Regions from separate parts of the Paenibacillus sp. FSL R10-2199 genome, predicted to be linked through region 2. Evidence: predicted binding sites of a transcription regulator. Region 2 holds the regulator's gene; each other region holds the start of a gene.
What was found. Region 2 encodes Rex, which represses fermentation and respiration genes when NADH is low (regulators of the CRP and FNR family bind a similar motif). Its sites were predicted from a motif close to TTGTGAAATATTTCACAA; they were not measured.
Positions count from the first base shown of each region.

Region 1: a site for Rex is predicted at 1,102-1,119, ahead of NYE33_RS26560 (DUF1641 domain-containing protein). Genes of this name have one in related genera too.
Region 3: a site for Rex is predicted at 2,706-2,723, ahead of qoxA (cytochrome aa3 quinol oxidase subunit II). Genes of this name have one in related genera too.

Region 1 covers NZ_JBBOBO010000001.1:6,020,605-6,025,713, reverse strand. Annotated here, with positions in the region: gene NYE33_RS26570 (hypothetical protein) at 1-137, shown strand, start outside; gene NYE33_RS26565 (nitroreductase family protein) at 256-873, opposite strand; gene NYE33_RS26560 (DUF1641 domain-containing protein) at 1,199-1,636, shown strand; gene NYE33_RS26555 (NAD(P)/FAD-dependent oxidoreductase) at 1,677-2,855, shown strand; gene NYE33_RS26550 (alpha/beta fold hydrolase) at 3,100-3,855, shown strand; gene NYE33_RS26545 (SGNH/GDSL hydrolase family protein) at 4,083-4,712, shown strand; gene NYE33_RS26540 (hypothetical protein) at 4,902-5,109, shown strand, end outside.
Region 2 covers NZ_JBBOBO010000001.1:4,138,899-4,144,007, forward strand. Annotated here, with positions in the region: gene dinG (ATP-dependent DNA helicase DinG) at 1-994, shown strand, start outside; gene NYE33_RS17830 (redox-sensing transcriptional repressor Rex) at 1,214-1,867, shown strand; gene NYE33_RS17835 (amidohydrolase) at 1,854-3,155, shown strand; gene NYE33_RS17840 (cell wall elongation regulator TseB-like domain-containing protein) at 3,183-3,704, shown strand; gene NYE33_RS17845 (aminoglycoside adenylyltransferase domain-containing protein) at 4,016-4,783, shown strand.
Region 3 covers NZ_JBBOBO010000002.1:1,685,190-1,690,298, reverse strand. Annotated here, with positions in the region: gene qoxB (cytochrome aa3 quinol oxidase subunit I) at 1-1,397, opposite strand, end outside; gene qoxA (cytochrome aa3 quinol oxidase subunit II) at 1,441-2,457, opposite strand; gene NYE33_RS35185 (polysaccharide deacetylase) at 2,961-4,100, shown strand; gene NYE33_RS35180 (TetR/AcrR family transcriptional regulator) at 4,265-4,882, opposite strand; gene NYE33_RS35175 (MFS transporter) at 5,040-5,109, shown strand, end outside.

The DNA of each region.
Region 1 (5,109 bases), 1.9 Mb from region 2:
AGACTGCTCATTCCCCGGCCCGTGTGGATGAAGCCACAATAGCTGAGGCGCTGGCTGTTCTGAAGGCTGCCCTGCACAGTCCCGATGCGGAGCGGCGGGAACGCGCGGCAGCGGCTATACTGCATTATGCCAAATGAACATCAGACTGAAGCTTTATCTTATAAAATCACAGCAAAAAGGTCTTCCGGTTAAGCTGCCGGAAGACCTTTTTGCTGTCAACTATTAAACAGGGACTTCGCTGGACCGGGTTTATTCTCAGATAAATTCAACGAACTCATTAACCGGCTTGCGGTAGCCGCGCGGTCTAATTTTGTGCTTGTTGTCTTTGCCGATCGTAATCAGCATTACCGGAACGAAGTTGTCGCTGAGCCCGAGGGTAGCTTTCACCGCCTCCGGATCAAAACCGATCATCGGGCAGGTATCCCAGCCCTTGTCTTTGGCAATCAGCATGAACTGCATAGCTGACAAGGAAGCATTGCGGATTGCTTCATCCCGCTGGAAAGCGTCTTTTCCAGTATAAGAATCATTAATAGACTGAATGGTGCGGTCGTAATCCTCTTCGCTCATGGCTCCCAGCATTTTAAGTCCGCTATAGATTTCTGGAGCCTGCTGGTAGGCGTTTTTGTCACCCAGCACGACGATGACAGCCGAGGCGGTGTGGATTTTGTATTGACCGTAAGCACCTTTACGGATTTCTTCCTTCACAGTGTCATCGCTGATGACTTTGTAGTGGGCGTGCTGCAGGTTGAAGGCCGATGGAGCCAGGCGGGCCAGTGAGAACATCTCCTCCAGCTCATTCTGTGGGATTTGCACCCCTTCAACGAAATTCATTGCCGATCTGCGGGACTGTACCAATTCTGAAAAAGCACTCATAAATAATGACCTCCATTGGGATATGTATGTTGGTTAGTAAAAATCAATAGCTGATATTAATAAATAAGCTTACAATAAGTTACTTGCTTAAAATATCACAACTACAAGTGTACGTCAATGATTAAACAACAGTAAATTGTGAATTTTAGTTCAAATAGTCGATAAATTTTGAAAAAGCGAGAAAAGAAGTGATTTTAATCACAAAATAAGGCTATAAAGCCAAAAACATTGTGACATTTATTACAACCGGAATGTTATAATAGTCACATAGTTTCAGTGGATGAATACTTTTAAGCAGCAATGCCATTGTAAAGGAGACTTCAATATGTCAGAAACCATTACCCAAACCCCTTTGGAACAAGAAATACCCGCAGCAGGCCTTCCCCAAGAGGATTTGCTGAATCAGCTTCTGAAGCCGGAAGTTCAGGAATCCCTGATTCTTCTGGTGGAGCAGCTGCCGCAGATTACCCAACTGGTGAATGTATTAACCAAATCGGTCGATTTCGTACAGTCGGTTGCAACGGATGAAGTATTGAAAAATGATACGGTAGGCGCAATCAAGGAGATGGCGGGTCCTGTGGTAGGCTCTGTCAAGAATTTGGCGGCTACGGTTATTGAAGCGAAAGACCGCGCGGATGCAAGCAGTGAAACCATCAGCCTGTTTGGCATGATGAAAATGATCAAGGACCCGCAGGTACAAAACGTGCTCCGTTTCATGAATGCATACCTGCAGGTCAGCGGCGAACGCCAATCCGGTAAGTAATTATTGTTCAATTCTTAATCGTAGGGATGGAGGAAATATGATGTCAAAACACATAGTTATTCTAGGTGCAGGTTACGGCGGCTTATTGAGTGCGCTAACCGTGCGCAAATATATGAGCAAAGCTGAAGCCAGAGTTACAGTGGTTAATCAGTATCCGACACACCAGATCATTACCGAACTACACCGCCTTGCAGCAGGAAGTGCTTCTGAACAGGCGGTTGCCATGCCGCTTGCCAAGCTGTTCGCCGGTAAGGATATCGATCTGAAGATTGCCAAGGTTAATTCGTTCTCGGTGGAGAACAAGCAAATCATCCTCTCGGATGGTGTAATGCTGACTTATGATGCTCTTGTTGTCGGTCTGGGCAGCACGACGGCTTATTTCGGCATTCCGGGACTTGAACAGTACAGCATGGTGCTGAAATCGGCGGCGGATGCACTGCGGATTCACGGACATATTGAAGACCGGATTCGTGAATATGCCAAAAGCGGCAATGCGGCCGATGCAACCATCCTGATCGGCGGGGGCGGCTTGACAGGTGTTGAGCTTGTAGGTGAAATTGCCGATGTACTGCCCAAGCTGACTAAGAAATATGGAGTGAATCCGGCTGAGATCCAGCTGCTGCTCGTAGAAGCCGGCCCGAAGATTCTTCCGGTTCTGCCGGATCATCTGATTGAGCGCGCTACAACCAGCCTCGAGAAACGGGGAGTTCAGTTCCTGACAGGTCTTCCTGTTACTAATGTAGCAGGCAATACCATTGATCTGAAGGACGGCCGCCAGATTGTGGCGAATACCTTCGTCTGGACCGGCGGCGTGCAGGGCAACCCGCTGATCGGTGAGTCCGGGCTTGAAGTGAACCGCGGCCGCGCAACCGTGAATGAGTTCCTGCAATCCACTTCACACCAGAATGTATTTGTAGCCGGTGACAGTGCGGTTGTGTTCGCACCGGACGGCCGTCCGTATCCGCCAACGGCACAAATCGCCTGGCAGATGGGTGAACTGATCGGTTATAACCTTTACGCTTACCTGAATGATAAAGCCTCCGAGACCTTCAGTCCGGTGAATTCCGGGACACTTGCCAGTCTGGGACGCAGAGACGGAGTAGCGATTGTCGGCGGCAATTCCACACCGCTGAAGGGTCTGCCGGCAACGCTGATGAAGGAAGCAAGCAATATCCGGTATTTGACCCATATTCACGGGTTGTTCAGTCTGGCCTATTAATTCTCTCCTAACCATCTATCCTATAGCAGGCCGCTTCCATGCGGCAGATCATCCCCTTTAACCGCCGGCAGGCAGTTGAAGGGGATTTTTCATGAATTCAGACGGTGAAAGGAGAGCTGTGTGAAATTACATAGTAAATTACTGGAAGGACCTTTATCCTGAATGAGGCATACATCCTTTATATGAACTTTTTGCGCAGCACTAGGAGGAGAAGATGATTCAGAACGGATTTACATGCAATTGGATGGAGGTTCAAACGGACGGGCAGGGCCGCGGATTGTATTATAAATATTCTGCATACCGTGCGCCTGCTGTCATCTTTATTTCCGGATTAGGGGATGGTTGCGATTCCTGGAGCGGTGTCCAGGAGAATATTGCGCAGCATGCCTCAACCCTCGCTTATGACAGACCCGGTACCGGGACCAGCCCGGGAGTGCCGGGGCCGCGCTCCTGCCAGGATCTGGTGGAGGAGCTGTACCGGCTGCTTGCACTGCTGGATATTAAAGCCCCTTACATTCTGGTCGGTCATTCCTTTGGCGGTCTGGTAGCCAGACTCTTCGCTTGCTGCTATCCTGAGCGGACTGCGGGAATTGTACTGATAGATGCTGCAGGCGAATATAAGGAGCTTACTTATGAGCAGGTGCTGCCCCCGCAGCATATCGCTGCGAACCGGGCGTACCTGCTGAACCCTTCGCTCAATAGGGAGCAGATCGATAAGATGCAGAGCTATAAGCAGATCTCTGCTGCCCGGGGTTCCATGCCAAGCCAGGTTCCGCTGTCGGTGATAACCAGGGGGCTTGCGGATGAGGATGGATCAGACTGGCCGGCACACGCGATACTGGAGATTGAGCAGAAGAGCCAGGCGGAGTTCCTGGAATTATCTGCGGCCAGCAGACAGCTGATTGCGCCGGGTAGCGGTCATTATATCCATCATGACCAGCCCGGGCTCGTCATTGAAGAAATTATTGGGATGATACAAGCTCATTCCAATCGGGCTTAAAAACTGATATCAGCGTCTTCACAAGAACCTTCACAATACTGGAGATTATCAGCAATCAACCGAGAAGCCGCAGAAGGCAACCTGCATACTGCCCTGCATGAAGCGCTTAGAGCTGTGAACAGATTTACTCCGTAAATATGTAATGAAAACGTATTCGCAGAAAAATCTATTTGTTATAATGTTGATGTTTATACCATTACAGATGTTTTCATAGGAGGATTTCAGGCATGCCATTTCAAAAGAACGATATCATCCTGTTCCAGGGTGATAGTATCACGGATTGCGGCCGCAATTACGCAGACGCTTCATCACTTGGTGTAGGTTACGCGCTGATGGCGGGCGCTCGTCTTGGGCTGCAGTATCCGGAGAAGAACCTTACCTTCATCAACCGCGGCATCAGCGGCAACCGCGCCGTGGATCTGCAGGAGCGCTGGGACCGGGATTGTCTGGAGCTTAAGCCGACCTGGGTGTCGATTTATATCGGTGTTAATGATACCTGGCGCTGGTTCGATTCCGGGCAGGAGACTACTGCAGCTGAGTTCGAGGCTTCCTACCGTGATCTGATTGAACGCACCAAGCAGAGCCTGGATGCCAAGCTGGTGCTGGTTGAGCCGTTCGTACTGCCGGTGCCGGAAGACCGTAAGGGCTGGCGTAAGGACCTGGACCCGAAAATTCATGTGGTCCGTGAGCTGGCCCGTGAATATGGCGCTGTATTGGTCCCGCTGGACGGACTGTTCGCCGCCGCATCGGTTAAGGCCGAGCCTGCCTTCTGGGCCGGGGATGGCGTACATCCTTCACCTGCCGGCCATGCGCTGATTGCAGAAGCCTGGATGAAGGCTGTAGGGGCTATAAGCTAAAGCGGAATATAGCAGACTACTCCCAACATATTGAGTTTGCTGCTCAGACCGGTTCCTGCGTATCAAGCGGACCGGTTTTTGGCATACGCCGGGGCGGATAGGTTGCCTTCTGAACGGAAGCGGGAGATCCGTGAATTTCACTCTGCTTAAGAAGGCTGTTATACTTGTATCATACATAAGGATGTGGAGGTGGAACCCATAAGGCGGCTACTGCTGATTCTGCCTGTTCTTCTGGTTGTTCTATTAAGCGGCTGCCAGAATGCTTTCGGCTACATTAATTCAAGATGGATTTCTGAAATTGATTTGACCTATAACTCTATAGAGAGCCAAGCGGAGACGGCTCCCTTTGAGTCCAGGATTTTCAAAGACGGCGAGTTCATTAAGACGATGGCTTCTG
Region 2 (5,109 bases):
GACGGATATCGGCGGTTTGTTCAAGGACCTGGCCTCCATCCGGGAGCAGATCCGTTTCTTTATGGGACTGAATGACGAGAATATCGTCTACTGGCTGGAGGGGAGCGGCAATTACCGCGGCAAATCGCTGCAGATGTATGCCGTTCCGGTGGATGTGAGCACCCAGCTCAGGGAGCTGTTCTTCGACAAGAAGAAGAGTATCATCCTGACCTCGGCCACCTTGTCTGTGGATAAGTCATTCCAGTTCATGATAGATAATCTCGGTCTTGGTGAGGCTGCAGAGCAGGGCCGTCTGATGACAGCCCTGCTTCCGTCGCCGTTCAAATACCGTGAGCAGGCACTGCTTGTCATTCCCCGTGATTTCCCGAGTGTCAAGGGAAGCATAGGGGATGCCCGCTTTGTGGATACACTGGTCCATTCTCTGGCAGAAACTGCCGTGGCTACCCGCGGGCGGATGCTGGTGCTCTTCACCTCCTACAAGATGCTGCGCCAGGTCTATGATCCGCTGAAGGAGGCCCTGGCTTCGCAGGATATCGCGGTGCTTGGACAAGGCGTAGAAGGCGGCAGCCGGAGCAAGCTGATCCGGCGTTTCCAGGACAGTACAGCGTCAGTCTTGCTGGGTACGAGCAGCTTCTGGGAAGGTGTAGACATTCCCGGTGAAGCTTTGACCTGTCTGGCCATTGTCAGACTTCCGTTCCAGCCGCCTAATCATCCGCTGGCTGAAGCGAAGTCGGAGCTGCTCCAGGCACAGAAGAAGAATCCGTTCATGAAGCTGTCCGTCCCGCAGGCCGTAATCCGCTTCAAGCAAGGCTTCGGGCGGCTGGTCCGCACCGCGCAGGACCGCGGAATCGTTATTGTATATGATACCAGGGTAATCGAATCTTATTATGGGAAGTATTTCCTGTATTCGCTGCCCGGTCCCAAGATGGAGCATATGCTGACGGATCAGATCGTTCCGCGGATTGCAGAATGGCTTGAAGAAGGCGGGGTTTAATAATCCGTCTCCGGTTGATATTATGTATAAGTAATTATTGTTCTGAAGTCCCGTGCTCCACTGCTGCTGCCCAAACGGGCAGTAGTACCCGGAGCACGGTTCCTATAACCGGCTTATCAAGCAGCATATGCTATCAAACCTAAGTGAATGCTTACGAAGCGAGTTTTGCGAAGTTGAATCAAGCAGCATATGCTATCAAAACTTTTAGGAGGAGAAAACATGAAATCGGATAAAATATCGGAGGCCGTCGTTCGCAGACTCCCAGTGTACCTGCGTTTCCTGAACGATCTCCAAAAACGTGAAATCTCAACAGTTTCTTCTCAGGAGCTGGGACAGAAGCTTGATCTCAACCCCGCCCAGATCCGCAAGGACCTGGCTTATTTTGGTGATTTCGGCAGAAAAGGCATTGGTTATGATGTCTCTTATCTGATTGAGAAGATCAGGCATATTCTCAAGCTGGACCAGCAGATTAATGTAGCTCTGGTAGGTGCAGGTAATCTTGGCCACGCCTTGTCGAATTACAATGCTTACTTGAAGGATACGATGAAGATTACAGCTGTATTTGATGCTTATGAGCCTAAGGTAGGCCAGCAGATCAACTCGTTGACTGTTCAGCCGATGAGTGAGCTGGGGGATACCATCCGTGCACAGGGCATCCGCATCGGGATTATTACCGTTCCGGACAGTGAAGCACAGAACGTTGCTGACATTCTGGTGGATTCGGGCATTGAGGCGATCCTGAATTTTGCGCCTGTCATTCTGAAGACTCCGGCCAATATCCGGATTCATGCCGCCGATTTCACTACGGATCTGCAGAGTCTGGCTTATTATTTGCATGACGGAAAGGACGAAGCTGAAGATGAGCAGCAATAAAACCATTATTAAAAACGGGCGTTTTCTGGTGCCTGGCAGCGATAAGCCGGTGCTGAGCGGTTATATGACCATCGAAAATGATCTTATTACTTACATAGGTGAAGATAAGCCTGTAATTGAAGAGGATGCCGAGGTTATTGACGGCAGCCGGCTGCTGTTCATGCCGGGTCTCGTCAACACCCACGGCCATGCGGCGATGTCACTGCTGCGCGGCTACGGCGATGATATGGTACTGCAGGCTTGGCTGCAGGAAAAAATGTGGCCGATGGAAGAGAAATTCACCGGTGATGATGTGTACTGGGGAACCTCTTTGTCCGTTCTTGAGATGCTGAAGGGCGGCACTACGACCTTCCTCGATATGTATGACCATATGGACCGGGTTGCTGAGGTTACCGAGCAGTCAGGCATCCGTGCTGTACTTATGCGCGGTGTTATTGGCCTGTGCCCGGAAGAGGTGCAGAATCACAAGCTGGCGGAGGCGATTGCTTTTGCCCGGAACTGGCATGGCAAGGCTGACGGCAGAATTACTGCAATGCTCTCGCCGCATGCGCCTTACACCTGTCCTCCTGAGTTTTTCATGAAGTTTGTCCAGGCGGCTCATGATCTGGATCTGCCGATGCACACGCATATGTCCGAAACGCGTCATGAAGTGGAGCAGAATGTGGCCGATTACGGCCTGCGTCCGGTCGCTCATCTGGAGAAGCTGGGTATGTTCACCCGGCCGTCCCTGATCGCCCATGGTGTTCATCTGAACGATGAAGAGATTGAGATTCTGGCCCGCCACAATGTTGGTGTATCCCATAATCCCGGCAGCAACCTTAAGCTGGCCAGCGGAGTAGCCCGTGTTCCTGAACTGCTTAGAGCAGGAGTTAAGGTCTCCCTGGGTACGGACGGTGCGGCAAGCAACAACAACCTGGATATGTTCGAAGAAATGCGGCTGGCCGCGCTGATCCACAAAGGTGTAAGCGGTGATCCTACAGCAGTACCGGCTCCAGAGGCGCTGCTGATGGCGACCGAATATGGTGCACAGTCTATTTTCTTGAACCAGGTAGGTCGGCTTGCAGCAGGGATGAAGGCCGACTTCATTGCGATTGATATTGATCAGCCGCATTTGCTGCCGCATACCGATCTTTTGTCCCATGCGGTATATTCAGCCAGTGCCAAGGATGTGGAGCATGTCTGGGTGAACGGCAAACAGGTTGTGAAGCACGGACAATGCCTGACACTAGATGAAGAAGCTATCCGCCGCAAAGCGCAGGAAACGTTCGAGGGACTGCTTAAACGGTAATACAGGTTTAAAGGGAAAGGAAGCTGCATGTTGAAGAAGAGGAGAAAATGGCTTCCGCTGGGGATTTCCCTGGTTCTGCTCCTTCTGTTCGGACTAAGCCAGTTTTATGCCTACATTATGAAGGATCAGTGGAACGAGCGGAGTGAAGCCAAAGAGATTGCCAGAGCGCGGGCCGGCTTAACTGAGGTAACCAAAGCACAGAAATCCGTCTGGGATGAAAATGCGATATACTGGGTGCTTACCGGAAAAAATGATGCAGGAACCGAGCTGATGGTTTGGGTCCGTTTTACCAAGGAAGGCCAGCCAGCCGGAGGCGACAACGATTTATACGCGGAGGAGCTCAGCAAAGGGACTTCTGAGGCGCAAATCCGTGATATTATAGCTGCCCAGCTTCCGGGTATTACGATTAAGCGGCTGCTGCCGGGAGTGTATAACGGAGAATATGCCTGGCAGCTGTTCTACAAAAAGGACGGCAGGTTCTATTACAGCTTCTATCGCTTCACAGACGGCAGTGCCATCGGTGAAGGGTACAGCCTGCCCAACCGGTAAGCGGCAGCAAGAATGGTCTACAGCAGGAGCGGGAGGACAGTTGAACTGTTCTCCCGCTTTTTATATTAATATAAGCCGTAATTTAAAAGGTTCTTCAAGGGAGAGAACAATCAATAACTATTCTTGGACTTGTGGCCTACTTGGAGCTATGGCTTAATAATAGGGGAGGAATAGATGAATCCATTTCGATGGCATGACAGCTGGATAGCATTAATCAGTATATACGATGATGCATACCGGATTGTCATATCGGAAGTATTCATTCCCGGCATCTGCTTCATACATAATTGACATTCAGGAGGATCATAAATTTGGAAATTCTAGCCTATTTAGATCAGGCGGTAACGTTGTTCAAAGAGGAGCTGGGGGCAAATTTGTCCGGGATTTATCTGCACGGTTCGCTGGCCATGGGCTGTTTTCATCCGGATAAAAGTGATATTGATCTGCTGATTGTCGTACACGACAAGCTGCCTGTAGAGGTCAGCCGGAAACTGGCCAAGAAAGTGATAGCTTATCACGACAGTCTGCCGAACCGGCGCGGGGTTGAGCTAACTATTGTATTGAAGAAATATTTGAAGAACTTTGTGCATCCGACGCCCTTTGAGTTTCACTTCTCGGACTTTCATCTGGACCGGTACAGAAATGATGAGCATTATCTGTGTGGCGGGTTTGAGGACAGGGATCTTGCGGCTCAATTTGCCGTAGTCTATCAGCGGGGATTTATTCTGTACGGCGAGCCTATCCGCGAAGCGTTTCTGCCGGTAGACCGCCAATACTACCTCGATTCTATCCTTGGTGATATCGGAGATGCTGCTCAGCAAATCATAGTTTCTCCAGTGTACTACACACTGAATTTGTGCCGTGTGCTGTATTTTGTGCGGGAAGAAGTTGTGTCTTCCAAAAAGGAAGGCGGGGAGTGGGGCCTGCAGCATTTGCCGTCCAGCTATCACGGGCTGCTGAAGCACTGCCTTGAAGAATATAGCGGTGTGGCGAGTGACAGCAGTTACGACCCGGAGTTATTAATTGATTTTGCAGAATACATGGCCGGCGAAATCAGACAGCACCAAGCCAAGGTGTAAATTCAAACTAACAATGAGTGAAGCGGACTGAGATTCCGTTATCTTGTTCATTTAAGCCCGAAATGGGGTGTATTTGTTAATTAACGGAATCTGAGTCCGCGCCAGCGGCAGACCAGCAAAAGGCGGATTATATTGAAGGGTCGACCTTAATAAAGAGGCAAAGCCCCTTCAGCTTTGGAACTGGAGGAATTAATGCGACTCCTAAGTCCATGTCCTACAAAAGAGAGCACCGCAGGCATTTATTTGCCTACAGGGTGCTCTTTTTCGATATCCTTACCGGCAAAGCTAATTCTGTACACATTTATTGCCGATAAGAAAGATAATCT
Region 3 (5,109 bases), on a different contig from region 2:
AACAGCGGGAAGAAGGTTACGTTGAAGGAAATCACGATCCACCAGAAGGAATGCTTACCGAGCCGTTCATTCAGGCGGAAGCCGAACACTTTAGGGAACCAGTAATGGAACCCGGCGATGACGGCGAACACGGCACCCGGAATGAGCACATAGTGGAAATGCGCCACAAGGAACATCGTGTTGTGATACTGGTAATCGGCACTGGCCATTGCGAGCATGACACCCGTTACCCCGCCGATGGTGAAAATCGGAATAAAGGCGAGCGTATACAGCATTGGCGTTGTGAAGGTAATCCTGCCTTTTCGCAGGGTGAACAGCCAGTTGAATATCTTAACCCCTGTAGGTACGGCAATAGCCATTGTGGTAATCGAGAAGAAGCTGTTGACCATGGCGCCTTGACCCATCGTATAGAAATGGTGAGCCCATACTAGGAAGGACAGGAGCGAGATAATCAGCATACTGAATACCATTGAGGTATATCCGTACAGGTTCTTTTTGGAGAAGGTGGCGATAATTTCGCTATAAATACCGAAGGCCGGCAGAATAACGATATAGACCTCCGGATGACCCCAAACCCAGAACAGATTGGCCCAGAGCATATCCATCCCGCCGTTGGCCATCGTGAAGAACTGGGAGCCGAACAGGCGGTCGAACATCATCAGCGCAAGCGCGACAGTAAGTACCGGGAAGGCGAAGACGATAATGACGTTGGTGATGAGTACGGACCAGGTGAACATCGGCATCTTCATCAGCTTCATGCCCGGTGCGCGCATCTTGAGAATCGTTACGATAAAGTTGACCCCTGTAATCAGCGTCCCGATACCAGAAATCTGCAGAGCCAGAGAGTAGTAGTTGTTACCGACCGTCGGGCTGAATTCGAGACTCGCCAGCGGGAAGTAGGCTGACCATCCGGCATCCGGCGATCCGCCGATAACGAAGGAAATGTTCAGCAGCATGGCCCCCATGAAGAAGAGCCAGAAGCTGACGGCGTTAAGCCGCGGGAACGCGACGTCACGCGCGCCGATCTGCAGCGGAATGATCACATTCATCAGACCGATGATGAACGGCATGGCCATGAACAGGATCATGATTAGGCCATGCGTGGTAAATACCTCATTGTAATGCTGGGCATCGAGGAATTTCATTTCCGGCGCTGCCGTCTGCAGACGCATCATCATCGCGTCCACACCGCCGCGGAACAGCATGAGCAGCGCCGCGAGGATATACATGACACCGATTTTTTTGTGATCTACAGTAGTAAGCCATTCACGCCAGAGGTATCCCCATTTCTTGAAATAGGTAAGCCCGACGAGAATCCCGATGGTGGCAAGTGCAATGCTGACCATGGCTCCGTATATCAAGGGTTCGCCGTGAACCTTAAATTTGTCTAAATCCATTAGGGTGGCTCCTTTCAGTGTGTTACGTTAAGCTCTTGCAGAGCTAGTGGCCATCATGAGTCTCGGCATCTACGGGTGAGCTTGGCAGCGGCTGTTCGACTTCCGGATCAGGTTCGCTGTCAAATTCGGTTCCGCTGGACGGCTCAGGAGAAGGGTGGATCTCTTTGTTATCCTGATGCTCTTCACTGCCGTTGTCCATATCCATCTCACTTCCGTCACCACTCATGTGTTCACTGTGGTCTCCAGGGGGAGGACTGAACTCCAAATGGGTCGAGGAATAGGTTTTGCGTCCGAGGAAGTCCGTGGCGAGCAGGCCTTTGAATTCATCCTCTGTAAGCTCTGGCGCGGTTTCCTTGACGTCATTCACCCATTCGTCATAATCCTTGTTGCTCATAACAAGAGCTTCAAATTCCATGTGGGCAAAGCCTTTACCGCTGAAGTTGGCATTCTTTCCGATATAAGAGCCTTCGGTATCAGCAGAAAGGTGAAGCGTGGTGAGCATGTCGCTCATGGCGTACTTTTGTCCGGCAAGCTGTGGAATCCATAAGCTGGTAATGGTGCCGAATGAGTACATTCTGAATTCAACTGCACGATGCACAGGCATATTCACGTAGTTAACCGTTTCAATGCCTTCCTCCGGATAGCTGAAATGCCATTTCCAGTTGGAGGATGATGCGTAAATGACCAGCGGTGTCTGATCTTTGTAATCCGCGGCCACGTTCTCAACCTCGGTAGTTGTCTTGACGGTTACAACTGACAAGAAGGCGACGATAATGATCGGGATAATAATCCAGATCGCTTCAAGTACCTTGTTGCCCTCCTCGTGTTCAGGAATGTAACCCTCGTTACTCTTCTTCGCCCGGTATTTCACCAGAACAAAGATATATAAGATGTAGACAACTGCCAGAACACCAAGCATTACAACAATGGAGAGAATGATGGTGTCCGATAACGTCCTTGCAGACGGCCCCTTCGGGTTCAGAACAGCGATCGAGCTGCATCCCGGCAGGAGAAGGATCAGGCTTAGAAACAAAGCGTATAACGGTCCCTTTTTTTTCATATAGAACTCCTTCCTTCAATACTACTTTTCATTCGCCGTTCATTAACGGTCTTACTACTTAACCTGTATCTATAGTAAGAACTACTTACCCATAATGCAAAATACATATTTTGTATATTAAGCTAAAAAAGACCTTAAAAATGGCGAACAAGTTAAATATGTGTGATCAAATTGTTACAACTACTTAAAGGTATGATAAAGATCACTGTAGTGGCGCAGTTTAAGCTAATTTTAAGGTTGTTCAAACTTTGTTCAAGATTGCACAATTGTTATTAATTTTGTCACATTTATTTTGGGTCAAAAAGATGTGATTTAACCGCATATTGCTTGCTGTGACAGCATTCGACGCGAATTGTCGTATTTCAGAAAAAAAGCTGAATAATCATTTTCTCATTGCAAAAAGGGTAACAATATTTTAGCTTGCGGTTACAATCTCTCAAATTACGTTATATCTATGTGTGATAAAGTAATAGACAAATATACATAGATTGGAGATTGCTGCTGTGCCCATTAAAAAAATAATGCTGTTATTCTTCTCTTTATTCCTGATTACGGGTCTTGTACAGATCCCTGCTAATGCTGAAGGTAAGACTAATGTACTGAAGCTCGGGATCAACGATAAATTGAGCGGTATAGAAGCCGTGTCTGTAAAAGGCACTTACTATGTCCCGCTGCGTGCTCTGGCCGATGAATTAAAATGGACGCTTACCGGCCTGACCGACGGAGTTCTGGTGTCTGGCGGCTCCGGGTCGCTGACCTTGCAGGGCGATGCCGGCGCTGTGCTCAAAGATGGCACAGTGGTGCCTGTGAGCACTTTTTTGCAGGACGGTAAACTTATGGTTCCGCTGAAAGTAAGCGGGTATCTTGGGTATATCATATCCTTTGCGGGGGATAAATATTTACTCCGGGTGAAGGACGGCTCGGCGGGGCTTACGGATGAAGCCTTTGTCGCCCAGTATGCAGCAGAGCTGAAGCCGAAGGAAACAGTGCCTGCGGCTCCTGCGCCATCCGCTGAACCCGGCAAGCCGGGACAAACCGTGTATCTTACTTTTGATGACGGCCCGTCGGCGACGACTTCCCAGCTGCTGGATATCTTAAGCAAGTATGAGGTGCAGGCAACCTTCTTCATGCTGGGAAATAATATGAACAAATATCCTTCGCAGGTGAAGCGGATTGTGAAGGAGGACTACGGCCTGGGGCTTCATGGCATGACACACCGCAAGGAGAAATTCTATGCTTCCCCGGCTGCGGCACTGGCGGAGATGTCGGGCGATAATGCTGTCCTCAAGAAGCTGACGGGTGCTACTACAACGCTAATCCGGCCGCCTTACGGAAGCAAACCGTATTTCACCAAGTCTTTCCGGGATAAGGTGCTGGGTCAGGGCTATCATCTCTGGGACTGGAATGTGGATTCGAATGACTGGAGATACAAAGAGGACAGTGACAAGATCTACAATACAGTAATGGAGCAGGTTCACACGCTGAAGAAGTCGAAGACCAATCCGGTTATTCTGATGCATGATCAGAAGGCCACCCTCAAGGTGCTGCCGCGTCTGCTAGAAGCGCTTAAGAAGGATGGCTACACCTTCCAGGTCATTACGAAGGATATGGAGCCGGTGAATTTCTGGAAGGATAAACGGTGATCAGAAGGATTTGAATGCAAAAGAGCAAGCTGCGGGAATTTACGGCGGCTTGCTCTTTTTTGCGGCCCGCCGAATCGCCGGAAATCCTGCATAAAGTACAACAATGCAGGTCCGCACCGGCTGAATCAGCGGCCAGATGTGTTAGCACGAGAGTATCGGAGGCGCTACTTGTACAGATATTGGACAAGCATATTGACCAGCTCCGACTTCAACCGGTCCACGGCAATCCGCTGCGGGGAGAAGGAAATGACATCGACGATCGCGCTCACCGCTTCGAACACAATTACGGAAGCTGCCTCAACGTCTTCAGTCTTCAATTCATCCTGACCCATCTGCAGGTACTTAAGCGTTCTGAGCCGGCCTGTTTCATATTGGGCATCCATCAGCTGCTTGATGACCTCATCACTGTGGTACATGATGCTCAGATCTTTATGATATCCGATAAACGCCTTATGCGAGAGCAGAAGGGTGTCTATCAGATGCAGAATCAGCTCGGAGCGGCCGATCGTTTCGAAATTAATCTCTGACATTGAAGCATCGATCCTGGCCAGAAGGTCATCGCCGTACATATGGAGAACATCGATGAATACGGCTCTTTTATCAATAAAATAGGAATAGAAGCTGCCTGTGGATACCCCGGCCGCCGCTGCGATTTCCTTGGTATTGGTCTGATGGAAGCCCTTGTCCGAGAATAGCTTCATTGCCGCCCGGATAATGGCTTCCTTGGTTCTGATACTGCGCTCCTGCTGCGGAGTTCTAACTTTGTCCTCGATTTCACCCATGTCTTAAGGTCCCCCTTATAGTACAAATTCTAGAGGAGCAGTTTTGAGCTGTCAATAAAAGTTGAACTATAGTTCATTTTTTGTAATTGACAAATATGAACTTTGGTTCATATAATGCGAATATGAACTTTATTTCATATTTTGAAGGGTGATGGAGATGGGCATCAGAACACGCAGAGCTTTATCTTTTACGGCAATAGTCCTGGGCTTTTTCATGGCGCTGCTAG